DNA from 3 places in the Paenibacillus sp. Y301 genome. Region 3 is predicted to be linked to each of the others. Evidence: riboswitches for the same ligand, from Rfam matches in the RefSeq annotation. Region 3 holds a riboswitch; each other region holds the start of a gene.
What was found. A riboswitch is a leader RNA that binds a small molecule or an ion and turns the genes downstream of it on or off. The one in region 3 is predicted to bind thiamine pyrophosphate.
Positions count from the first base shown of each region.

Region 1: another riboswitch for thiamine pyrophosphate. It lies ahead of AC1D69_RS08285 (thiamine phosphate synthase); the one in region 3 lies ahead of AC1D69_RS09135 (ABC transporter substrate-binding protein).
Region 2: another riboswitch for thiamine pyrophosphate. It lies ahead of AC1D69_RS06385 (ABC transporter ATP-binding protein); the one in region 3 lies ahead of AC1D69_RS09135 (ABC transporter substrate-binding protein).

Region 1 is NZ_JCAIUL010000003.1:406,845-411,060, forward strand. Features, by position in the region: gene AC1D69_RS08270 (DUF2264 domain-containing protein) at 1-323, shown strand, start outside; gene AC1D69_RS08275 (immunity 53 family protein) at 494-781, shown strand; gene murI (glutamate racemase) at 875-1,654, shown strand; TPP riboswitch at 1,740-1,843, shown strand; gene AC1D69_RS08285 (thiamine phosphate synthase) at 1,999-2,622, shown strand; partial or broken gene AC1D69_RS08290 (FAD-dependent oxidoreductase) at 2,711-3,416, shown strand; gene thiS (sulfur carrier protein ThiS) at 3,413-3,616, shown strand; partial or broken gene AC1D69_RS08300 (thiazole synthase) at 3,630-4,181, shown strand.
Region 2 is NZ_JCAIUL010000003.1:5,479-9,694, reverse strand. Features, by position in the region: gene AC1D69_RS06390 (helix-turn-helix domain-containing protein) at 1-414, shown strand, start outside; TPP riboswitch at 1,678-1,782, shown strand; gene AC1D69_RS06385 (ABC transporter ATP-binding protein) at 1,840-2,652, shown strand; gene AC1D69_RS06380 (ABC transporter permease) at 2,642-3,409, shown strand; gene AC1D69_RS06375 (ABC transporter substrate-binding protein) at 3,406-3,849, shown strand; gene AC1D69_RS06370 (ABC transporter substrate-binding protein) at 3,894-4,216, shown strand, end outside.
Region 3 is NZ_JCAIUL010000004.1:138,031-142,246, reverse strand. Features, by position in the region: gene AC1D69_RS09145 (EAL domain-containing protein) at 1-848, opposite strand, end outside; gene AC1D69_RS09140 (pyridoxamine 5'-phosphate oxidase family protein) at 997-1,413, opposite strand; TPP riboswitch at 1,590-1,701, shown strand; gene AC1D69_RS09135 (ABC transporter substrate-binding protein) at 1,809-2,858, shown strand; gene AC1D69_RS09130 (thiamine-binding protein) at 2,912-3,205, shown strand; gene AC1D69_RS09125 (ABC transporter permease) at 3,202-3,963, shown strand; gene AC1D69_RS09120 (ABC transporter ATP-binding protein) at 3,997-4,216, shown strand, end outside.

The DNA.
Region 1 (4,216 bases), on a different contig from region 3:
TAAGCGAGATCGGAGTGATAGCATCCAATTCTCATGGGAAAAGCGGCATTCGTAATGTAAAGGGGTATACGCAAGCTGATATTATTTATGCAAATGCGAATACGAACATTATGCAGACCCGAACAGGGATTCCAACGCTACAAGCAAGGTTGGAGTCAGGTGTCCATTGGTTGATATCCGCTGTACTCGGTGAGTCAGGAACATCAGGCAAGGAACGATGCACACAAATTGATCCCATGGATTCATTGAATGTGCGTATCGAAACCAAAGAGATCATGATTACGACGCAGCGTGGAATGTTAATTACAATCAAGATGGACTGAATGATTTGAATGTAGTGTACAGAAGTGGCGTAAGTGGCGGAATTGTAAATGTAAATATTTTCATTACATTAGAATTAAACAAATAGGAGGTTTTGATATATCATAAAGAATAGAAATGATTTGGATGGGCATGACGTAACATATAAAGAAGTAGAAAGAGGCTGAGACAGATGAGTTATCTGAAATGGTTAGAAAGCTGGTATGCAAGTTATTGTGATGATGAATGGGAGCAAACCCATGTATTGAAGATTGAATCCATAGATACGCCAGGATGGAGAGTGACCATTCCATTACTTGAAACGGAATTGGAAGGTAAACCTTTAAATGAAATTATCCTCGATCGAGATGACAATGACTGGGTAAGATGTTGGATTAAAGAGGGTTATTTTGAAGGTGCGGGTGGATTACGTAATCTAGAAGAGATGATACAGCTCTTTAAGGAATGGGCAGAAGGATAGGTTAGAGATTAGAGATACCTATTTTCTCAATGATTATGATGGAATAGAAGAATAGTGTTTATTTTGAAAAGCAGATGTTGAAAGGTGAAACCAATGAAAATAGCTTTTTTTGATTCAGGATTAGGCGGATTAACGGTACTAGCTGAGGCCATCAAGCAACTCCCACAGGAGGAGTATATTTATTATGCGGATACACTTCATGTTCCTTATGGAACCAAATCAACGGAAGAAGTAAAACGGTATGTAAAAACTGCAATTGAAACGCTGATGAAAGAACAACAAGTGAAGGCGATCGTCATAGCTTGTAACACGGCAACCAGTATAGCGGTTGCAGAATTAAGAAGTACTTATCGTATACCCATTGTGGGTATGGAACCTGCTGTTAAACCGGCTATAGAGATAACTAGATCAACGGGAAAAAGAGTGCTTGTCTTTGCTACTCCGTTGACTTTGAGATTATCTAAGTACACAGATTTAGTATCTAGAATAGATGATCAATGCATCGTAGATTCGTTACCATTACCCGAGTTAGTTGAATTCTGTGAGGATTTAAATTTCGATACGGATACGATAGTAGAGTACTTCAAGTGTAAACTATCAGAATTCGATCTCAGTACATATGGAACGATTGTTCTAGGGTGTACGCATTATCCCTTTTATAAAGACATATTAACACAAATGTTACCCGATCATATTCATATCGTTGATGGAAGTAAGGGTACTGTGAATCGATTAAGAAAAGTGTTAAAAGGTAATCTTCAACGGAATGCTCAAGGAGAAACGAAGACCACCTTTTTATGCTCGAGTCGTGATTCAGGATACGTGCTAAAGATGGAGAGAGCACTGGGAATCGTCTTAAATAAAGTAACGTAATAGGGTGATAACGAAATGTTATCTTTAGAAAAAAAGGTTTCTATTTTTCCAATATTTATGTTACTATGAATTTTAATTAAATACGTTAGATCACTAGGGGTGCTATTTGGCTGAGACGGAATGGAGAATTCCAAACCCTTTGAACCTGATCTGGATTATACCAGCGTAGGGAAGTGAGCTCAAAGACATGGTTATCATAAGTTTTGTATGCGTATATACGTTTACATTATTTTTACTATAGTTATAGGGCCACCTTCTATGTAGAAGGTGGCCCTTTTTGTTGATTTCTATGTTTACATGTTGTTAACGAGAAGAGTAGTCAGGGGGAAGGGAGGTTGATTGCAGTGACGGCGAGAGAGTTACATGTGATCTCTAATGGTCAATCCAATTTGGAGCACTTTGCGAAGATAGCAGCGCTTATACATCCTTATGTGACTGCCTTTCATTTGCGGGAGAAATTATGCAGTACGTCTGAAATCTGGGAAGGAGCACTAGCTATGAATGCAGGTGGAGTTCCTCTCAGTAAAGTAATAATTAACGATCGAGTGGACATTGCTTGGGCGACGGGTGCGCTGGGCGTCCAATTAGGTAGCCATAGCTTACAAGTACAGGTAGTAAGGCGAGACTTTCCGAGAATGTTAATAGGACGTTCTGTTCATGATGTCGATGAAGCAGTAGCGATGTGCAATGAAGGTGCTGATTATTTGATGTATGGGCATATTTTTCCGACAGATTCTAAGCCTAACCAGGCAGCCAGAGGAATACGAGCATTAGAGGAAGTGGTGCAAAAAGTTTCTATTCCAGTTATTGCGATTGGAGGGATTAAGCCGGATCATGTGCATCAGATCATGACATCTGGAGCTTCTGGTATTGCAGTATTATCGGGTATTACAGAAAGCCACAATCCCTTAAAGTCCGTAAAGGACTATCGTGAGGCATTAGACAGTTCAAGTATATGGTCTCTATAGGAGTGATCTCGAAGCGAAAGATGAAGTAAGTACTTACAAATGAAGGAGGACAATGATCAGATGAAGCAAATAGAACATACGAGGGGCGATGCGAATAGAAGAGGACAGTCAAGTCGATGCTCCTGAATTGTGCGCAGCATTTGCACAAGCTGCAGTAGCCCTTGGAGCACAAATAAAAGAGTTTACTGAGGTGAAATCATTCCTTCAGAATAACTGGGGTGATAACTAGTGACGGGGACCTCCACTCTGAACATATCATCATTGCTTCAGGAGTGTGGAGCGGATCTCTTCTTGCACAGGTTGGAGTAACATGTCCAATTTATCCGGTTAAGGGAGAGTGTTTCTCTGTTTTGAGTCATATCCCACTACTTCAATCCACAATAGTTAGTCACGGATGCTATTTAGTTCCGAAGAAGGGAGGACGTATCGTGGTTGGAGCAACGGCGAACGCACATAGCTATGATCGAAGGGTATCTCTAGGTGGCATCTCCAAACTGTTAGATGCAGCGAAGCGACTCTTACCAGATATTGTTGACGCAGAGTGGGAGCGTGTTTGGAGCGGTTTACGTCCACAGACACTGGATGGGTTACCTTATTTGGGTGAACATCCTCAGTGGAAAGGATTATATGTTGCAACAGGTCACTATCGTAATGGTATTCTACTTAGTCCAATGACTGGGAAGCTTGTAGCAGATTGGGTCGAAGGAAAGAAGGAAGAGGAGCTTTCTCTAGAGGCTTATCGAGTAGATCGGCATGAGAAAAGTGTGCTAGACAAGGAAGGGGCTCCAGTATGATGATCGAAGTTAATGGAGAACGAATTGATATTCCTAGTGATTGTAGGAAAATGGCAGACGTATTAGTACATTTTGGCTTGGAGAACAAGATGCTTATTATCGAGTTGAATAAGCAAATTTTAGAAAAATCAGATCATGACAAGACGTATTTATCGGATGGAGACCGAGTTGAGATCGTTCATTTTGTAGGGGGTGGCTAACATCTGGAAGATAGCTACAACAGCAGAAGAGGCGGTTCGGATTGCTAAATTAGCGAAGGCATCTGGATTATGCGATATGATTAAGGTTGAAGTGATTGGGGATTGGAAGACGCTGTTAACCGATCCAGTGGAGACGTTAAAAGCCTCAGAGATGTTATTACATGAAGGATTTATCGTTCTGCCCTACACATCAGATGATGTGTTGTTAGCCAAAAGGCTACAAGATTTAGGTGTTCATGCCATCATGCCGGGTGCGTCACCCATTGGAACAGGTCAAGGTATCATTAATCCGTTGAACCTATCTTTTATTATTGAGCAAGCAACAGTTCCTGTCATTGTGGATGCAGGGATAGGAAGTCCTGCGGATGCAGCATTTGCTATGGAGCTTGGGGCAGATGCCGTATTACTTAATACTGCTGTTTCAGGGGCACAAGATCCGGTGAAGATGGCCTTAGCCATGAAACTTGCTATTACAGCAGGTAGATTAGGATTCGAGGCAGGCAGAATTCCGAAGAAAAGGTATGCCTCCGCAAGTAGTCCGATGGAGGGTTGGAGTAGTACTTAAGTAGGTAACTTTTGTTTGTTACTAGCGTAATTCAC
Region 2 (4,216 bases), on a different contig from region 3:
ATAGCTACTTTAGATAGCATTGCCCAAGCATTACACGTACCACTCGCATTTCTTCTATTAAAGAACGAAGAACGAATGCAAATCATACGCAAAGACGAACGACGAAAGACTATTCACGGTAAGAAGAACTTTGAAGTTGAACATCTAACGAATCGTGGTAATGTACGAATGATGCTAGTTGAGATGCCCCCAGGCGCCTCAACAGAGGATACTCATGCGCATGCAGGTGAAGAGATGCATTTCATCATACAAGGCACCTTATACGTCGAACAAGGGGAAGATTCTGCTACTCTAAGTGCGGGCGACTCTTTTAGTTGGAAAGCCTGCATACCTCATTACGTTAAGAATGTAGGGAATGAAGTAGCCATCGTATTAATCTCCATTAATAACGATTCAGACGGTGAAGTGTATTAGAATTATTATGATCTCTTCATGTATACATTCCATAAGCTGTAGAAGCTTAAGTGGCGGTAATTTTGGGCCGTGGAATAGGGACGTATTCTGTAATACATCGATTGAAGTAATGCGTTCGTTGTTGCGTGGATCGAAGTATTACAATCTTTGTTACGTCAATTGACGTAATGCGTTCCCCGATACGTGGATCGAAGTAATACGTTCCTTGTTCGTCAATCGAGGTAATGCAATCCTTGTTACATGGATCGGTGGTATCTCAATCTAGGTAATGCAGTCGTGTTACGCTAACCAAGGTAATGCAGTCCGCGTTATGTTAACCGAGGTAATGCAGTCCGCGTTACGCCAATCGGTGGGTCTCAATCGATATAATACAGTCCTTCTAACCCCACATGGTGGCTGATCATTTCATTTAACAGGAAATTTGTAGCTAAGTGTTCTGCTAAGAGTGTACAAGTCATAAATAACAGGAGAATTCCTGTTATTTCATGTTCCTTTTAACAAATATCGCCTACTTGATGAATTGCAAATTCAAGTTACACTCATATTCGTATTGAATATTCAATATTGTTATTGTTATTTGGCATTTCTTTTCCAAGTATTTAGAGACTGAACAAAATCAGAAGTTGTAAGTCTCCTAACCACAAATATTACTTTTCGCTCGCATAACACCTATAGTCTTCGTTATTAGTTAGTATTAGCTATTAGCCTTGATACTTGCGTCGCCATAGGCCTTGAACGTTACATCAATATTGTTAAGTTCCTCAATGTGTAGCGAGTATCCACTAACTGTTTTCTATTTAAATTACCTCCACTACTTTCTATTTACCTTATATCAACTATTTCACTTTCCCCTACTCAATTCTATTTACTTTATACCCACTCCTTTTCATTACTTTCACCGACTCTTTTCCACTTTCCTTATATCTACTCTTCTATTACCTTATCAACTATTTCCCATTTACCTTATCCAATATACTAAACAAAATACCAGAGCTACGCGACACATCTCGTTCGATGTTAACCAGATGCATGTGTAGCTATATATATATATTTATCTATATATCCGATCGTTTCCTTTCTTCAATCCTTCACTCATCAAATTTGCATGACAAAAAAACAGCCCTACCCCACTTTCACCCTTCAAAGTTGAGGACGCGCTGTCCGTGATCACGATACGTAATCAAGAGACCAACATTGATTCCTCTATTTACTTATATCCAAAGTATGTTATATTGGATGGGTTATTAATTGAATAAGACCTTTGTATTTCACTAGGGGAGTCTAACGACTGAGATGGAGCTAAGAATTTCCGGACCCTTGGAACCTGATCTGGATTATACCAGCGGAGGGAAGTGGAACGAAATCTTCAACTCATGCGATGATTAGCTTGATTGGACTTTTTGACCCACTCATTTCCCTCCGGAAATGGTTGGGTCTTTATTTGTTTATTTTACAGAAAGCGAGGGGATCCCACCAATTTTATCACTACATGATTTATCCTACTCTTTTGCACACCGACCTAATGAATCTCCGCTGTTTCAACAGTTGTCCCTCCAAGTTCATGCAGGTGAATTCATTTCCATTATTGGAGCAAGTGGTTGTGGCAAGAGTACCCTATTCAAGTTAATCGCTGGACTTTTAGAGCCCCTAAGTGGGGAAATTCGGATACATGGAGAACAAGTCACACATCGATTAGGAACAGTCGCATATATGCCTCAAAAGGATCTCCTTCTACCCTGGCGAACCGTTCTAGACAATTGTCTACTCCCTTGGGAGCTTAATCGAGAACAATCCCGTAGAAACAAAGAGGATACTATCACAGAGATTAAGGAAATCTTACACCGCCTCGGCTTAGGAAAATATGAACTTGCCTTTCCAGATGAATTATCCGGTGGTATGCGACAACGTGTCGCTTTTCTCAGAACACTAATTACGGGCCAAGATTTAATGCTACTAGATGAACCCTTTGGTGCACTTGACGCCATGACAAAAAGAGACATGCATCGTTGGTTACTTGAACTTTGGGATGAGCTACATAAGACGGTTCTCTTCATTACACATGATTTAGAAGAAGCTATTCTATTAAGTGACCGAATCTTCCTTATGTCCCATGACAGTGATCAAGGAATACAAGAAATCGTCGTAAATCTCCCTAGACCGAGACATTACGAAATGAACTACGACCCTCAGTTTATAGAATTGAGACAGAATTTGGAGAGACGACTACATGTTACTTAAACGCTGGGCACTTGATTATGGATGGTTTGTACTTGTCTTACTTGTACTCTTACTATCTTGGGAGTCCGTTGTCACATTAGGCTGGGTCCCTTCTTTTATTATTCCCGCGCCAAGCTCAATTGTCCGTGCATTATTCAACAATCGGCAGCTATTGCTTGGTCAACATTTGATCGCTACTTTAGAAGAGGTTTCTTTAGGTTTTATATTCTCTGTCATCGTTGGCACTATTTTGGCTACGGCTATGCATATCTTTCGTTCAATTGAGAAAGCTTTCTATCCTTTCTTGATTATTAGCCAGACTATACCTTTAATCGCACTTTCTCCTATCTTCATCATGTGGTTTGGTTACACCCTTTGGAGCAAAGTTGCCGTGATCTTCCTGACGGCCTTCTTTCCGATCGTTGTGAGTACTTATGATGGCCTTAAGAAGGGTGATCGCGATTATATAGAGCTACTGATGACGATGGGAGCTAACCGTTGGGATATTCTTCGGAAGATTGAAGTTCCGCTGGCCTTGCCTTCCTTTTTCTCAGGACTGAAGCTCTCCATCGTATATTGTGTCGTGGGAGCTACCATTGGCGAATGGTTAGGAGGTACGAAGGGGTTAGGTTACTTTAGTCGTCGAATGTCGAGCAATATGCATACAGATGCCATGTTCGCATTCATACTTATCCTCTCTTTACTTGGCATTTCCCTTTTTATGTTGATTGTAATCTTAGAGAAACAATTTCTTAAGAGGAGAGGAACTACGAAATGACATCAACTAGGAAAGCAACGATAACCATACTACTAATATGCACTCTTTTATCAATCACAGGTTGTCGTTATGGAACGAGTTCACAGCAGCAAGTCACTTCGCAACTCTCTTCATCTGCGGAAAAAGAACAACTTCAAGACCTATCGATCATGCTCGATTGGTATCCAAATGCTGTTCATTCCTTCTTGTACGCAGCACAAAAGAATGGATATTTCGCGGAACAAGGATTAAACGTTACGATTCAAATGCCAGCAGATACCAACGACTCTTTAAAATTAGTTGCCGCTGGACAAATTGATCTGTCCCTTAGCTATCAACCACAGGTACTTATGGCACGCGGTGAACATATTCCAGTGAAATCGATCTCCGCAATCGTGAGACATCCGCTCAATCATCTCATGGTGCCTGCTGATGGAACAATTATTCCCCTAAAGACCTAGTAGGTACAACCGTTGGATACTCGTCCATTCCTCTATATGAAGCGATGATTAGGAACGATGGAGGAGATCCTGAGAAGGTCAACATGGTCAATCTAGGTTATGATCTGATTCCATCAATCGCTACTTCAAAAGTTGATGCCATAATGGGTGGTTTCATCAATCACGAACAACTGATCCTAGCTAAGCAAGGGCACCCCATGCTCGCTATGAATCCTACAGATTATGGAGTACCCGATTATTATGAACTCGTACTTGTCGCAAGCGATCAAGGTATGAAAGAGAACCATGAGCTATTGGCTAAATTTATTACAGCCATTGGCGAAGGGCAAGAATACATACAACAACATCCTGATCAAGCTCTTTCTAT
Region 3 (4,216 bases):
TCTTGATCACAGTGATCAACTAAACTACGGTCGATCTTCACATAATCAGGCTTTAATTCCGACATGAGTTCAATTGTAGAATACCCTGATCCTACATCATCTAATGCAACGGACATGCCCTTTTCTCGATACAGATCAAATATATGTAATAACTGTGGTAAATGTTCTATATTCTCCGTCTCTACAACTTCAAAAACAAAGTCCCCAGGAATTAAATTCAAACGATCAATCGCCTGAAATGTATGACTAAGACAATGTTTAGGGTTGTATATAGATGACGGCAGAAAGTTAATAAATCTCTTAAGTCCATTAGGGACCCACTGTGCACTCGTCTCAATAGCGGTAATTCGTGCTACGCGATCAAGAAAGGAATGTAACCCCGTTTGTCTTGCTACCTCAAATAACTGATAAGGCTGGAATGATTGATACCCTGGTGCCGATCGTAACAAGAACTCAAAACCTATAATCTGTTCATTTGTATCTACAATAGGTTGCATATGGCTTGCAAATTTATCATGACTAATCATATCTACAACGCTTTGATTCTCTAATCTTGCTTCCAACTGAACTAATGGAATCCAGCTATGCTTGTCTTCCGTATGTATTCCCAGTCCTGTGATGAAGATTTTTATATGCGTACGCTCTTCTTGAGGAAGCGTCTTCAAGACATGCAACAGGTCGAATATCTCTTCTTTCTGGTTGTAAGGAACAACTGTACAATCAGCGATCACTTCGGCACCTATTCCTTGTTGTAGTAGCATATGTGTCAGTGAGTTATTAAGGGGCTTGATACGTACAATTCCTTGGTCTTCTATTGGTCGTATGACAGAACATCCGCTGCAACTCATGAATTTCCTCCTTACATATATTGGCGAAAAATGTTGAGTTAATTATACCACGCTAATCTGTTATTAGATGATACATTTGTTATCACGAACTCTTGCTATCGACAAAAAATGGCCTGAGACCTTGTCTCAGACCACACGACTCTCCCCTCTATGCAAACCATTGTCTTTGTTTGTCATCCTTATCCGTGTAATAAATATGTTTAGGGAAGATATCAAGAATGACATAATTAGGATCTTCAGGACCATCAAACCACTTTTTCAAATCATCATTCCATACTTTCTCTTTTAGACTTTCGTCCGTGCAGATGGTACAAGTTCCCTCTATTTCAATAACCTCTTTACTTCCACCTATCTCATATCCAATAAGCAATGAAACGTAAGGGTTTTCCTTCAACTCTTCAACTTTATGTGTTTTTTTGTTGGTAGCTAAATGAATACTCAATCCTTCATTATATAACACCATATATCTCTGCTTTGGCTTATTGCCTTCTATTGTTGCGAGAGAACAAATCTTATTATGGTCTAGTGCTTTCGATATTTCCTGCTCAGTTAAGGTTCTTTCCATAGAAAATCATTCCCTTTCCTCATGTTGTATGAAAAAGACTCACATATGCTTATTGTACCCACCTTTTAAACATAAGAACCGCAACCATGTACACAATTCACAATATCCATTTATTCTCTAGGTTACTGGACACTTATACCGTATTGGATTATAATTCTTGTAGAAATACCCTAACTTCATATGTACAGGGGTGCTGGAATTGGCCGGCTGAGAGTGTGTCCCACAAGACACTGACCCTTATACCTGATCTGGGTAATGCCAGCGTAGGAACGTAACCCGATATGTGATCTATCATATCTATCTTGCGCCCACATGCGTCCCGATTACGGGGCGCTTTTTTGTTGAATACTAACGGGACTTGGAACATACCAAGCTCAACAGAGGAGAGAAATCAGATGAGAAAGAAACACCCCCTGACACTACTTCTAATGTGCCTACTATTGATCGTAATAGCTGGCTGCGGAGGTAACAAGAATGATCCAACAACACAAGCAAGTAATCAGTCTACAGAATCACCTAATGACGGATCATCAACAGAACCTAAGAAATTAAGAGATGTAAAGATTGTGCTGGACTGGACTCCTAACACCAATCATACCGGGCTCTACGTTGCGAAGGATCAAGGCTACTATGAAGAAGAGGGTCTGAACGTAGATATTGTCCAACCAGGATCGGGTGGTGCCGATACGATGGTTGCATCAGGCGCAGTTCCTTTTGGAATTAGCTACCAAGAGAGCGTAACGCAAGCAAGAACGCAGGATGTACCTCTCGTGTCTATTGCGGCAGTGATCCAACACAATACCTCAGGCTTCGCTGCACCTGTAGATCGGAACATTACATCACCGAAGGATTTCGAAGGTAAATCATACGGCGGATGGGGTTCTCCTGTAGAAGAAGCCATCATGAGTTCAATCATGGAGAAAGAAAATTCGGATGTTAAGAAAGTGAAGAGTATCAATATGGGTGATGCTGATTACTTTACGGCAGTTAAGCGTGACATCGATTTCGCATGGATATTCTATGCATGGACCGGTATAGAAGCTGAACTACGTAAAGAGCCGCTCGATATGTTATATGTGAAGGATTATGCTCCAGAGTTAGACTATTACACACCTGTTATTGTGACCAATGAGCAGCAGATCAAAGACGACCCTGAGCTAGTAAAAGCTTTCCTTAAAGCTACAGCCAAAGGATACCAACTTGCCATTGATAACCCTGAAGAAGCTGCTGGGATCCTTAGTAAATCAGTTCCTGAGCTGGATAAAGGTTTAGTTCTAGCAAGCCAAAAGTGGCTTAGTCCCCGCTATACCGACGACGCACCTCGTTGGGGTGAACAAAAGGAAGAAGTATGGCAAGGTTATGCCGATTGGATGTTCAGCCATAAGCTTCTTGATAAACAAATGGATATGAAGCAAGCATATACTAATGATTTTTTAGCTGAGTGATATATATCAACCGTTAATCCCATATTAAATATTGAAAGGGTGAATTATGAATTATGGCAAACACACTATTAAGTATTCAAGTTATTCCGAAGACCCCTGGAAATGAGGATTCTATTCCTTATGTAGATCGTGCTATTGAGGTTATCCAACAATCCGGTGTGAAACACGAGGTTCATTCCCTTGAGACCACCATGGAAGGTGAGCTTAGTCAGTTACTAGACATCGTAAAGAACATGCATAAGGCTCTTGTTGAAGCAGGGAGTCCAAGTGTTATTTCTCAGATCAAAATCGCCCACAATCCAAACGGGATCAGCATGGATAAGTTAACGGAGAAATATCGTCCATGAGATTGGGGTGGAACAAAATCTGGCCGCCCCTTGTGGCGGTCATCTGTTTGTTAGGGTTATGGCAACTATGTACTTCACTTTTTGAGATTGAGAAGTGGATTCTACCCTCTCCGATAGATATTACTCGTGAAGCTTCAGCTCAATCATCTGGATTATGGGAACATACTTTGGCTACAGTAGAATTAACAGGTGTCGGATTCATCATTGGAACCTCCGTAGGCCTTATGATCGCCGTTGTGTTACACCTTATTCCTTTTCTTAAATCGGCCTTGTACCCCCTACTGATTCTCAGTCAAAATATACCTACCATAGCTCTTGCACCACTCCTTATGATCTGGTTCGGTTTCGGTCTTTTGCCTAAAATCATCGTCATTACCCTTGTTTGTTTCTTTCCGGTAGCTGTTGCTATGATGGGAGGACTCAGACAGACGGACCGTATGATGCTTAACTATATGCACATGATTGGAGCAAGTAAGAGACAAATTTTTATTAAATTAGAGCTTCCTCATGCCCTACCCTCACTCTTCTCAGGAATTAAGATTGCAGCTACCTATAGCGTGATGGGTGCCGTCATTGCTGAATGGATCGGTTCGGATAAAGGTATTGGTTATTATATGATGCTTCAAAAAGCTAGTTATCGTACGGACCGTATGTTTATTGCGATTTCCATCATTGTTATTCTTAGTCTTATCATGTTTGCCATCATTGCTCTGATTGAGAAATGGCTTGTTCGGTGGAATCGACAGCAACAAAGATAATCCTATGACATCATAAAGGGCGTGTTACTATTGTTGAAATCCCTTATACAGCAAGAAGAACGTAACTCTCAACATGAAGTTACCTCGACATATCCTGTATTAAAGGTTACCGATATTCATAAGAGTTTTAAAAGGGGACGCCAAAGTCTACCTGTACTGGATGGGGTCTCACTCACGGTGGAGCAAGGAGAGTTTGTCTCGATCGTGGGACCTTCTGGGTGTGGAAAAAGCACACTATTCCAAATTGTTGGTG